DNA from 2 places in the Providencia sp. Me31A genome. Region 1 is predicted to be linked to the other one. Evidence: predicted binding sites of a transcription regulator. Region 1 holds the regulator's gene; the other holds the start of a gene.
What was found. The regulator CRP, encoded in region 1, controls carbon source genes, mostly activating them, when cyclic AMP is high. The targets are predictions, from matches to a motif close to ATGTGANNNNNNTCACAT.
Positions count from the first base shown of each region.

Region 2: the regulator CRP is predicted to act here: its motif matches at 1,330-1,347, upstream of msrB (peptide-methionine (R)-S-oxide reductase MsrB).

Region 1 covers NZ_JBKQGZ010000016.1:58,670-64,327, forward strand. Annotated here, with positions in the region: gene murP (PTS N-acetylmuramic acid transporter subunit IIBC) at 1-178, shown strand, start outside; gene ACLPIE_RS14230 (LysE family translocator) at 298-903, opposite strand; gene ACLPIE_RS14235 (hydrolase) at 1,006-1,989, shown strand; gene ACLPIE_RS14240 (YheU family protein) at 1,986-2,195, shown strand; gene ACLPIE_RS14245 (phosphoribulokinase) at 2,255-3,121, shown strand; gene ACLPIE_RS14250 (OsmC family protein) at 3,205-3,606, opposite strand; gene crp (cAMP-activated global transcriptional regulator CRP) at 3,963-4,595, shown strand; gene ACLPIE_RS14260 (hypothetical protein) at 4,907-5,658, shown strand, end outside.
Region 2 covers NZ_JBKQGZ010000003.1:5,577-11,234, reverse strand. Annotated here, with positions in the region: gene pncA (bifunctional nicotinamidase/pyrazinamidase) at 1-238, shown strand, start outside; gene ACLPIE_RS02805 (YeaC family protein) at 369-674, opposite strand; gene msrB (peptide-methionine (R)-S-oxide reductase MsrB) at 786-1,199, opposite strand; gene gapA (glyceraldehyde-3-phosphate dehydrogenase) at 1,555-2,550, shown strand; gene ACLPIE_RS02790 (D-hexose-6-phosphate mutarotase) at 2,808-3,689, shown strand; gene ACLPIE_RS02785 (MipA/OmpV family protein) at 3,757-4,509, opposite strand; gene alr (alanine racemase) at 4,640-5,658, opposite strand, start outside.

The sequences.
Region 1 (5,658 bases):
ACCTGTTGGATTAAATACCGTGTTTGGCCCCTCTGGTTTAGTGGCAATCCCAATGATGACCTCTGCTGACGGTGTATTTTTAGGAATGTCAGTCTATGTGGGTGGACTGCTAATATCTTACCTATTTGGTTTTATTTTTACTTACTTCTTTGGGGCAAAAAATGTCGATTTAGACTAACCAAACCCCTTATATGTAAAGCGCAGCCTCACTATTGAGTTTTCAGCCGAAGACAAGCAAGTATTTCATTTTGAGAAGCACCAAAAAGTTAGCACCAGCTAGCTTTTTGGTCCCCTTTTTCATTCCAGCCAAATCAGAGGAACGCACAAAGCCGTTAAAATCCCCATTACCCAGTTAAAAATAAACCAAGCACGGCGGCTGCGTAAAAATAAGCTAATTAACGAACCAAACCCCATCCAAATCAGGCCAGCAACCAAATTAACGATGACAAAGGCAATACTCATCACTAAAATAGACTGAGTGAATAATTCCCCCGGTAGGCTAAATCCCCCAACAGCACCTAAACCCATCATCCAAGCTTTTGGGTTTAAAAATTGCAATAGACCACCTTGATACCAAGTCACACTTTTCGCGACTTCGCTATTGGTCTTAAGTGGTGCATAATTAGCCGTGGCCGTTTTCCATGCGAGCCAAAGTAAATATAGGCTCCCAGCCACTTTTAACGCGACATGAATGGCAGGATAGAGCAATAAAAGTGCAGCGACGCCAAATGCAGACAGGTAAAGTATAGCTTGCATACCTAACATAATACCTAAGCATAAAATAATTGTATGGCGAAAACCGTAGTTTGCTGCGCTTGAGGTTAGCAACATATTGTTAGGGCCGGGTGTGACAGCTGCAATGAATAAAAACGTAAAAAGAGAAAAAATTAGCCCCAGTGTCATTTATAATTTAATCCTCAAACTCAAATTTGTTTACTTGCATCACAAAAAAATAACAGTATGTTATGTGACTCACAAGAGTTCCCATTAAATAAAAATAAGGCTATGTCAGAAAACTTTCGTCCAATAAGCTGGGCTAAAAATCCACATCTCCAAACGCTCCTACCTCGGATTTTCCGTAGAACACCGAAAATCAAACCCGTATGGCAGCGACTTGAATTGCCTGATGGCGATTTTATCGATCTTGCTTGGAGCGAATCCCCTGAGCTAGCAGCTCACAAACCTCGTTTAGTTATTTTTCATGGATTAGAAGGCAACTTTAAAAGCCCCTATGCACATGGCATGCTTAAAACCGCACAACAACATGGCTGGCTAGGCGTTATTATGCACTTTCGTGGTTGTAGCGGCGAACCTAACCGTCAGCGCCGTATCTACCATTCAGGTGAAACCAGTGATGCACGTTATTTTCTCCGTTGGCTAAAACAAACCTATGGTGATGCGCCAACGGCCGCAGTCGGTTATTCTCTTGGCGGAAATATGTTAGCGTGCTATCTCGCAGAAAGCGGTCAAAATGCAGATTTAGATGCAGGTGTTGTCGTTTCGGCCCCATTAATGCTAGAAGCGTGTTCTTTGCGCATGGAAAAAGGGATTTCCCAATTTTATCAACGCTATTTATTAAATGGCTTGAAACGTAATGCAATGCGTAAATTAGTACGTTATCCAGGCTCACTGCCGCTAAACTTGTTGCAACTTAAACAACTAAAACGCATTCGTGAATTTGACGATGTGATCACGGCTCGTATTCACGGCTTTGATGACGCTACCGATTATTATCAAAAATGCAGCGCATTACCTAAGTTGGCATACATAACTAAACCAACTTTAATCATTCACGCCAAAGATGACCCATTTATGGCACCTGAAGTGGTTCCAGATTTATCATTCCTACCTAAAAATGTGGAATATCAAATGACTGAGCATGGTGGACATGTGGGCTTTGTGGGGGGAACATTGAGAAAACCCCAAATGTGGCTAGAAACACGCATACCACAATGGTTAGCCCCTTATTTAAATCAGGAAAAACAATGATTATCCCTTGGCGTGAACTTTCGCCAGAAACATTGGAAAACCTCATTGAAAGCTATGTATTACGTGAAGGCACGGACTATGGGGTTCACGAAAAAAGCTTGCAAGATAAAGTCAACGATGTGAAACGGCAGTTAGTTTCTGGCGAAATTGTGTTAGTCTGGTCAGAACTGCATGAATCCGTTAATTTCATGCCTAAAACCCGCTAATCCGCTTCGCTCGCTGTTTATTGAAATGGTGGCTATGAGCGCAACACAGGGAGTTTGCTATGTCCCAAAAGCATCCAATTATCGCCATCACAGGTTCCAGCGGTGCCGGAACAACCTCAACTAGCCAAGCATTTCGTAAAGTTTTCCATCAATTAAACATTCAACCCGCAACATTAGAAGGTGATAGTTTTCATCGCTATACTCGCCCTGAAATGGATATGGCCATTCGTAAAGCAAGAGAACAAGGCAGGCATATCAGCTATTTTGGCCCCGAAGCGAATGACTTTGCGTTGTTAGAACAAACATTAATCGACTATGCCAAAACAGGTTGTGGGCAATCTCGTAAATATTTACACACCTACGACGAAGCCGTTCCCTACGGGTTACAACCTGGGACTTTTACACCTTGGGAGCCATTGCCTAAAGATACCGATGTCTTATTCTATGAAGGTCTACATGGCGGGATTGTGACACCAGAGCATAATGTTGCACAACATGTTGACTTACTTGTCGGGGTTGTTCCTATCGTTAACCTTGAATGGATTCAGAAAATGATCCGTGATACGACAGAACGCGGGCATTCCCGAGAAGCGGTAATGGACTCTGTTGTGCGCTCCATGGGGGATTATATTAATTACATTACCCCGCAGTTCTCTCGTACGCATATTAATTTCCAGCGCGTTCCAACCGTAGACACGTCCAACCCATTTTCTGCTAAAGCGATCCCGTCACAAGATGAAAGTTTTATTGTGATCCGGTTTCGCGGCCTTGAGCAAATCGATTTTCCCTATTTACTTTCAATGATTTCCGACTCGTTTATTTCGGCAATGAATACAATTGTCATACCCGGTGGCAAATTAGGCTTGGCAATGGAGCTTATCATGACGCCATTGGTTGAAAAACTGATTAAGCAAAAAAATAATTAAGTTGTTTTTTCACTAATTAATAAGATGCTTATCATTAATTAAGGTAAGCATCTTATTATTAAAAAAATATTATAATAATTAAATTAATTTTTTATTTCGAAGCTATGCGTTACTTCGACTGTTTTTTCTAACATCAATGCTACTGAACAATATTTTTCAGCAGATAGCTGAACTGCACGTTCCACTGCTTTTTCCGTCAGCTCATTTCCTGTTACAATGAAATGTAGATGAATTTTGACAAAGTAACGTGGGGCTTCTTCACGACGCTGCGATGTTAATTTCACTTCACAATCCGAAATATCATTACGGCCTTTTTGCAAAATAGAGACCACATCTATCGCACTACAACCACCTGCTGCCATTAATACCATTTCCATTGGGCTTGGCGCTTTATCTCCTGCATTACCATCCATCATCACCTGATGCCCTGATGCAGACTCACCTAAAAAAGAAAGTCCTTCGACCCATTTAACTCTCGCTTCCATTTTTATTCCCCTTGAAATGAAATCAGTTTAAAGGCTACATTGTTCCATAGATATAATGAATGTTATATCAGCTTTATTCTGCTGAAGCGATACAGGGGAGACTTTCTGTATCGGATATGCTACAAACAATACTTAGTTGATAGGATTAAGATCAAAACTCAACCGTTTTATTGATTATATTATAGTGTTGATATCAATTTGCTTTCCCCTAACCAACCAGAGTGCTGACGTTATTTAGCTCTCCATATTATTTAGGGTATATAAGGCAAATTAATATGCTAAGCTAGTGACTTTAAAGCCAGCCTTTCTGGTACGCTTTTCCGAATGGCTGCAATAACATACAGAGGATAACGCTAATGGTTCTCGGCAAGCCACAAACAGACCCTACTCTTGAATGGTTTTTGTCACACTGCCATATTCATAAGTATCCATCCAAGAGCACTCTGATCCATCAGGGTGAGAAAGCAGAAACCCTTTACTATATTGTTAAAGGATCAGTGGCTGTTTTAATTAAAGATGAAGAAGGCAAAGAAATGATCCTCTCCTACCTAAATCAGGGGGATTTCATTGGTGAACTGGGTTTATTTGAAGAAGGGCAAGAACGTACTGCGTGGGTTAGAGCGAAAATCGCCTGCGAAGTTGCAGAAATTTCTTACAAAAAATTCCGTCAATTGATTCAGGTAAACCCTGACATTTTAATGCGTCTTTCTGCGCAAATGGCCAGCCGCCTACAGACAACATCAGAAAAAGTGGGTAACCTCGCTTTCTTAGATGTGACTGGTCGTATTGCTCAAACTCTATTGAATCTAGCGAAACAACCTGATGCTATGACGCATCCAGACGGGATGCAAATCAAGATCACCCGTCAGGAAATTGGCCAAATTGTTGGTTGTTCTCGTGAAACTGTCGGCCGTATTTTGAAAATGCTTGAAGATCAAAATTTGATCTCTGCGCATGGTAAAACCATTGTTGTCTACGGTACTCGCTAACTCTTAAGATAACCCTGTATCATTTACCACTGATGCAGGGTTATCTTTTGCCTCTAACAGCCATACCTATTTTTAAAATTACGATCAATTCTTTTATACTTGTCATACTCAAGTTGCAGGGTGTTAACTGCACTCAACTAGCCGAATCACATACTTGTGTCTGTTCACAAGAGTATCTTTATCGTTCGTATGCATACAACTCGAATTATTAGGTAAATACATACTAACCTCGTTTCTTTATATTTAAGTAATTTTTCCTCATATAAGATTAAAAATATCCCACTCATTAATGATTAAGGAATTTTTAATTTATGAATAGTATTCAAAAATCAAATATTAACCCAACATGTTCTATTGAGACTTGCGATAAAACCAACTCGATAGAAATAAGAATAAAGGCAAATGGCATTGTGCAAAACTTAATAAATATTAAAAATACGAATTCAATGGAAAATACGATGCCAAATATAAAGATAATTATTAATTATGATAAAAATAGCGCTGACACTGAAAAACCTATTATAAATTTATCGCCGAAAAATTCGTTGATTAACAACTCAAATTGCTGTTTGGGGAGAACAAATAAAGCATGCCAAACAACACTTCGTTTTCCAATGACAAAAAATATCGCCTCCAAATCAGAACAGCCTATCGCGGTAAAACAAGACTTAGATAACGTTGATGTAAGCCCTTCATCACCAATGCAAACCCGACAAGGTGCAAATCAGGTTAATAAGAGCATGCTAACCGAAGGTCGCTCTCCGACTAAAAATACACTCTCCCCGCTTTGGGATACCATCGTTGAAAAAAACCTACAGGAACTGGCAAAAAGTCCAGCCCCTCACTCTAATGAGCGAGCGCATTTTACTCCATTGATGAAAAACAATACCTCAAGTAATGTGAAAGAAAAAGTTATACGTTTTGAAAAACTTATATCTCTTCAGACTAATAAGGATACGCTAACCGAAAAACCCTTACAGACTAAAAATACACTCTCCTCGCTTTGGAATACCATCGTTGAAAAAAACCTACAGGAGCTGGCACAAAGTCCAATCCTCCACAC
Region 2 (5,658 bases), on a different contig from region 1:
AACTCGCCTTCATACATGGTTACAAGCACAACAAATTTCTCATTTAATCATTATGGGCATTGCCACGGATTATTGCGTAAAGTTTACCGTATTAGATGCATTAAAATTAGGCTATCACGTGGATGTGTTAACCGAAGGATGTAGAGGTGTCAATTTAGCGCCAGATGATAGCCAAAAAGCATTACAGGAAATGGAAGAACACGGTGCGAAATTAATTACAATCACGAATTTATACTAAGATATATTTTTTATCGACAAGTTTTCTCCAATTACAGTTCCAATTACCGCTATTAAAGAAAACTTGTCTTTGTGACGCTGTCACACTAATGATACCACGGACAACTCATCAAAATTTCTTTTGTCTGCCATTAATCATCACTACGCTGTGGCTTTAATGTCGCTAACATTTCGCCTTGAAACTGTGTTTTAAGTTCTTGTTTACTTTTCATGATGATTTCACCACTAGTGCCAACGGTCATGTGTTCCGGGTCATGATTATGGCGTGATTGCCACAACATGACCATCTGCAAACTATGTTCTTTTTGTTCATCGGTTAATGCAACACCATCCGGCCATTTTCCTAGCTCAACAGCCGTCACCAAACGTTCATAGATTTCTGGTGTCATGATAGCGAGTAGCTGCTCCAGCTGCTCAGGGTTAACTTCAACGCTCACACTAACGCTCCTTTAAGGTATTTACACCCAAATTTCATTATTATATTTTTTAGGCTTGAGCTGAATCGATATAGCTTAGTTTATATAAATACTTCAGCACCCTTCAGCTCACTATCCACGTACCTTTTCGCCGCTATCATTATCTAAAAAGCTTAATGAAGCTGAATTAATACAATAACGTTGGCCTGTTGGCTGAGGGCCATCTGGAAATACATGTCCTAAATGCGCATTGCAATTTTGACAACGCACTTCAATACGATGCATTCCATGAGAGAAATCTTCAATATATTTGATGGCACCAACATTCGCGGGCTCGTAGAAGCTCGGCCACCCACAACCTGCATCAAATTTTGTCTCTGAGTTAAATAAAGGTGCCCCACAACACAGACATTCGTACACACCTTCTTTACGGTTATGCAATAATTTACCACTAAATGGCGGCTCAGTCCCTGCTTGCTGCGTAACATAACGTTGCATTTCATTTAATTGATAGATATCAACATGTTGCTCGTTTTTACTGGACATAATTTACCCATGTATTTAAATAAACTGAATAACTGATTACTATCTTAGCTTAATTTCAATCAACAAAAAATTAACAACATTTTCTGTGAAACTATTCTAAACTAAGAAGCATCTTACTTTCCGTTTTGATTTGTGAACCCTATCACATATATCACTGATAGATGGTTTCATTATGCTGCACAATCCCGATAATACGTGCGGCTGTATTTGCCGCTGAAATGGCTGACAAATAAGCAGTTAGTGGTCTCAGAATTGATTTTTTTCAATAATTGACACGATTCCGCTTGACGGCTGGCAAGGTTTTGGTAACTTTAACTATAACTTAATTCACGAATAAATAGCTGGTGGAAATACTATGACTATCAAAGTAGGTATTAATGGTTTTGGTCGTATTGGCCGTATCGTTTTCCGTGCTGCACAAGAGCGTTCTGACATCGAAATCGTTGCTATCAACGACCTGCTCGATGCAGAATACATGGCTTACATGCTGAAATACGACTCAACTCACGGTCGTTTCAACGGTACTGTTGAAGTTAAAGATGGTCACCTAGTTGTAAACGGCAAAAAAATCCGTGTAACTGCAGAGAAAGATCCGGCAAACCTGAAATGGAACGAAGTCGGTGTTGACGTTGTTGCTGAAGCGACAGGTATCTTCTTAACTGATGAAACTGCACGTAAACACATCCAAGCAGGCGCTAAAAAAGTCGTTCTGACTGGTCCTTCTAAAGATGACACCCCAATGTTCGTTATGGGCGTTAACCACAAGGCTTATGCAGGTCAAGAAATCGTTTCTAACGCATCTTGTACAACTAACTGCTTGGCTCCACTGGCTAAAGTTATCAACGACAAATTTGGTATCGTGGAAGGTCTAATGACGACTGTTCACGCAACCACTGCAACACAAAAAACAGTTGATGGTCCATCTCACAAAGACTGGCGTGGTGGTCGTGGTGCTGCTCAAAACATCATCCCATCTTCAACTGGTGCTGCTAAAGCAGTAGGTAAAGTTATTCCTGAACTGAACGGCAAACTGACTGGTATGTCTTTCCGTGTACCTACTCCTAACGTTTCAGTTGTTGACTTAACTGCTCGTTTAGAAAAACCAGCAACTTACGCGCAAATCTGTGAAGCTATCAAAGAAGCTGCAGCAGGCGAGCTGAAAGGCGTTCTGGGTTATACTGAAGATGATGTTGTATCAACAGACTTCAACGGTGAAAAACTGACTTCAGTATTCGACGCTAAAGCAGGTATCGCGCTGAATGACAACTTTGTTAAACTCGTTTCTTGGTATGACAATGAAACGGGTTACTCAAACAAAGTATTAGATTTGATTGCTCACATCTCTAAATAAGAGCTGTTAAGTATTCAGTCTGACTGAGCCGCCAATTGGCGGCTCTTTTGTATCGTATCGAATAAACAATTAACACTTCATATTTTTACTTTCTTCGCTTATCGTTAATACTATTATTCGATACGCTATAAGTATCACTTACATTAGAGTAAATGCTATTCACTGAGCCTTCATCATCTATGTCGAATAGATACTCTGAATCACCCAAGTTACAGCTAGGCAACAAGTGAATGAGTCAATAGGAGCATACATCCACCATGCACGACAAAATTTTTGCTTTACCTGTCATTAAACAACTTTCAGCTTATATCACCCAACGCCAACTCGGTGAATTACCCTTGATTGTCGTTTCACATCCTAAAGTTCGTGGCGCTGTTAGTTTACAAGGTGCTCAACTGATTGATTGGCAGCCTACTGGGCAGAAACCCTGCCTTTGGCTAAGTTCTGAAAGCGAATTCAAAGACGGTATCGCAATTCGTGGTGGTGTTCCTATCTGTTGGCCATGGTTTGGTCCTGTTGCTAGCCCAAGTCATGGATTTGCTCGTATTCTGCCTTGGCAATTCACAGCGCATAATGAACACGATGACGGTGTTATTTTAACGTTCACTTTAACTGATACCGATTACACACGTAAGTTGTGGCCCCATGAGTTTACTCTAATACTCCGCATGAAGTTGGGTGAAACTTGTGAACTTGAATTAGAAAGCTACGGTGATTTCGAAACGACCGCAGCATTGCATAGCTACTTCAATATTAGTGATATTCAAAAAGTCACCGTGTATGGGCTTGGTGGGCACTACTTCGATAAAGTTGCCGACAAAGAAGTGTATGCAGACGAACCGCTTAAATTCAACAAGCATACTGACCGTATTTATTCAGAACCTGAAGAATACAGTTTATTGCGTGATGACGGTTGGGCTCGCACCATAGAAATTCATCATTACCACAACAGTGATGTCGTTTGTTGGAATCCTTGGGCTCAATTATCATGTAGCATGCAAGATATGCCTAATAGTGGCTACAAGCAGATGGTTTGTGTGGAAACAGCAAGTATCAATGTCCCAATGAAAAGTGAATCGCAGCACCCTGCTCGCCTTTCATTGGTTATGGTTAGTCGCGGTAATAAGTCACAAGATTAACTGAAACGGAAAATATACAGCCCTTAAATGGTTCACATTTAAGGGCTATATAACTTAAATCATTTTATCAGAACGTGTATGTGACACCCGTCCATAAAATACCTGCTACGGATTTATTCACCATCGGGCTGTCTTTCACTTCATTAGAAACACGGTCAACACGAGTCATCGCGAAAACGGTCCAGTTTTCGTCGAAACGGTAATTACCTGTTAGTTCAAAATATGGAGTCCAGCTCGAACCTGGTTTATAACGTTCTAAGCCACTATTACGAGCTTCTTTTGATGAAACGCCATATTCATAACGGGTTTGGTTTTTACTATCCCACTTAATACCAATGCCTGGCGTTAGAGACCATTTATCACCTGTGAAACCGTATAAGTAGGCAAAATCACCACGGATACCATTACTAATGCCTAAGATATCACCAGAAAGATTGGTACGTAGTGTTCCCCAATCTGCTTTATGACGATATGTCAGACCACTCATGACAGTATCACGACGGCGGTCTAACTCACGCATTGATTTATCATCATTTTCTTTAGGTTTAAAAAACTGTGGATAATAAAAAGCATCAATGGATAATTGATCTTGTTTATCATTCCACAAATAATACCCTGCCGCTAACGTATGAAAATAAAAGTTTTCACTGTCATAATTGACAATTGGCACAGGCATTAAATAATCACGAGACTTGATGCCTTTATATGGCGTAGACTGCGCCAAAACAGAACCACCAACAGACCAAGTACCTGCTGATGCCACTCCTGACAACACACTTAATACCACAGCAAGCGTGGTTAATTTGATTGTTTTAGACATATAAAAACCTAGAATGATGAGAAATTGATCTCTAATATATTATCTCAATATGAAACTATTCCCAATAATCATTACTTAGATCACATTTAAAGCTAAATTTGTGAATTCTTTTAGTACTATTGGTTAATAATCATTCTACTTTGTTTTCATAAAAAACAGGAACTCTTTTCGCTAATGCGCACATCAACTCATAGCCAATAGTCCCTGCCGCTTGTGCAACATCATCAATGGGTAAATTTTGCCCCCAAAGCTCGACTCGATCACCGAGTTGCACATCGTGGCAATGGCTAATATCAATAGTCAGCATATCCATCGAAACAGCACCTAATAATGCACAACGCTCTCCTTTACACCAAACAGGCGTCCCATTCGGCGCATGCCGCGGATAGCCATCAGCATAACCACAAGCCACTGTCGCAATCCGCATAGCTTTATCTGATGTAAAGTGACTACCGTAACCAATTGATTGTCCTGCATCAATTTCATGAATAGCGATGACTTCAGACTGTAATGTCATTGCAGCTTTTAAATTAAAATCAACAATATCCGTTGATTTGCCACTTGGTGATGCACCATATAACAAAATGCCGGTGCGAACCCAATCATAATGAGTGTGTTGGTGCCACAACGTAGCCCCTGAATTTGCAATACAAGTTTCTAGTGACAAGTGTTGAAACTGCGTAATAAGCTGAAATGGCGCTGCAACACCTGTTTTGGTATCTGAGTTCGCAAAATGGCTCATTAACGTTAATTGACGCACATTTGGCATCTCGGATAGCCGCTGCACAACACTTGCATACTCATGTTGTGAAAAACCTAAGCGATTCATGCCACTATTCAATTTAATATAAACTGAAATCGGCGATAATAACGACGCTTTATTGATAGCGTCTAATTGCCATTCACTATGGATACTAGTGGTAAGATTATATTGGTCAATCAACGTCAAATCTTGAGGATGGAAAAAGCCCTCCAACAATAATATCGGCCCTTTCCACCCCTGATCACGCAGTAAAATGGCCTCATCAAAATCTAATACAGCAAAACCATCTGTCTCTTTTAATGCAGGCCAGATATGTTTTATACCATGACCATAGCCATCAGCTTTCATCACTGACCAAATTTTCGCGTTTCCTGTGTGCTGCCGTA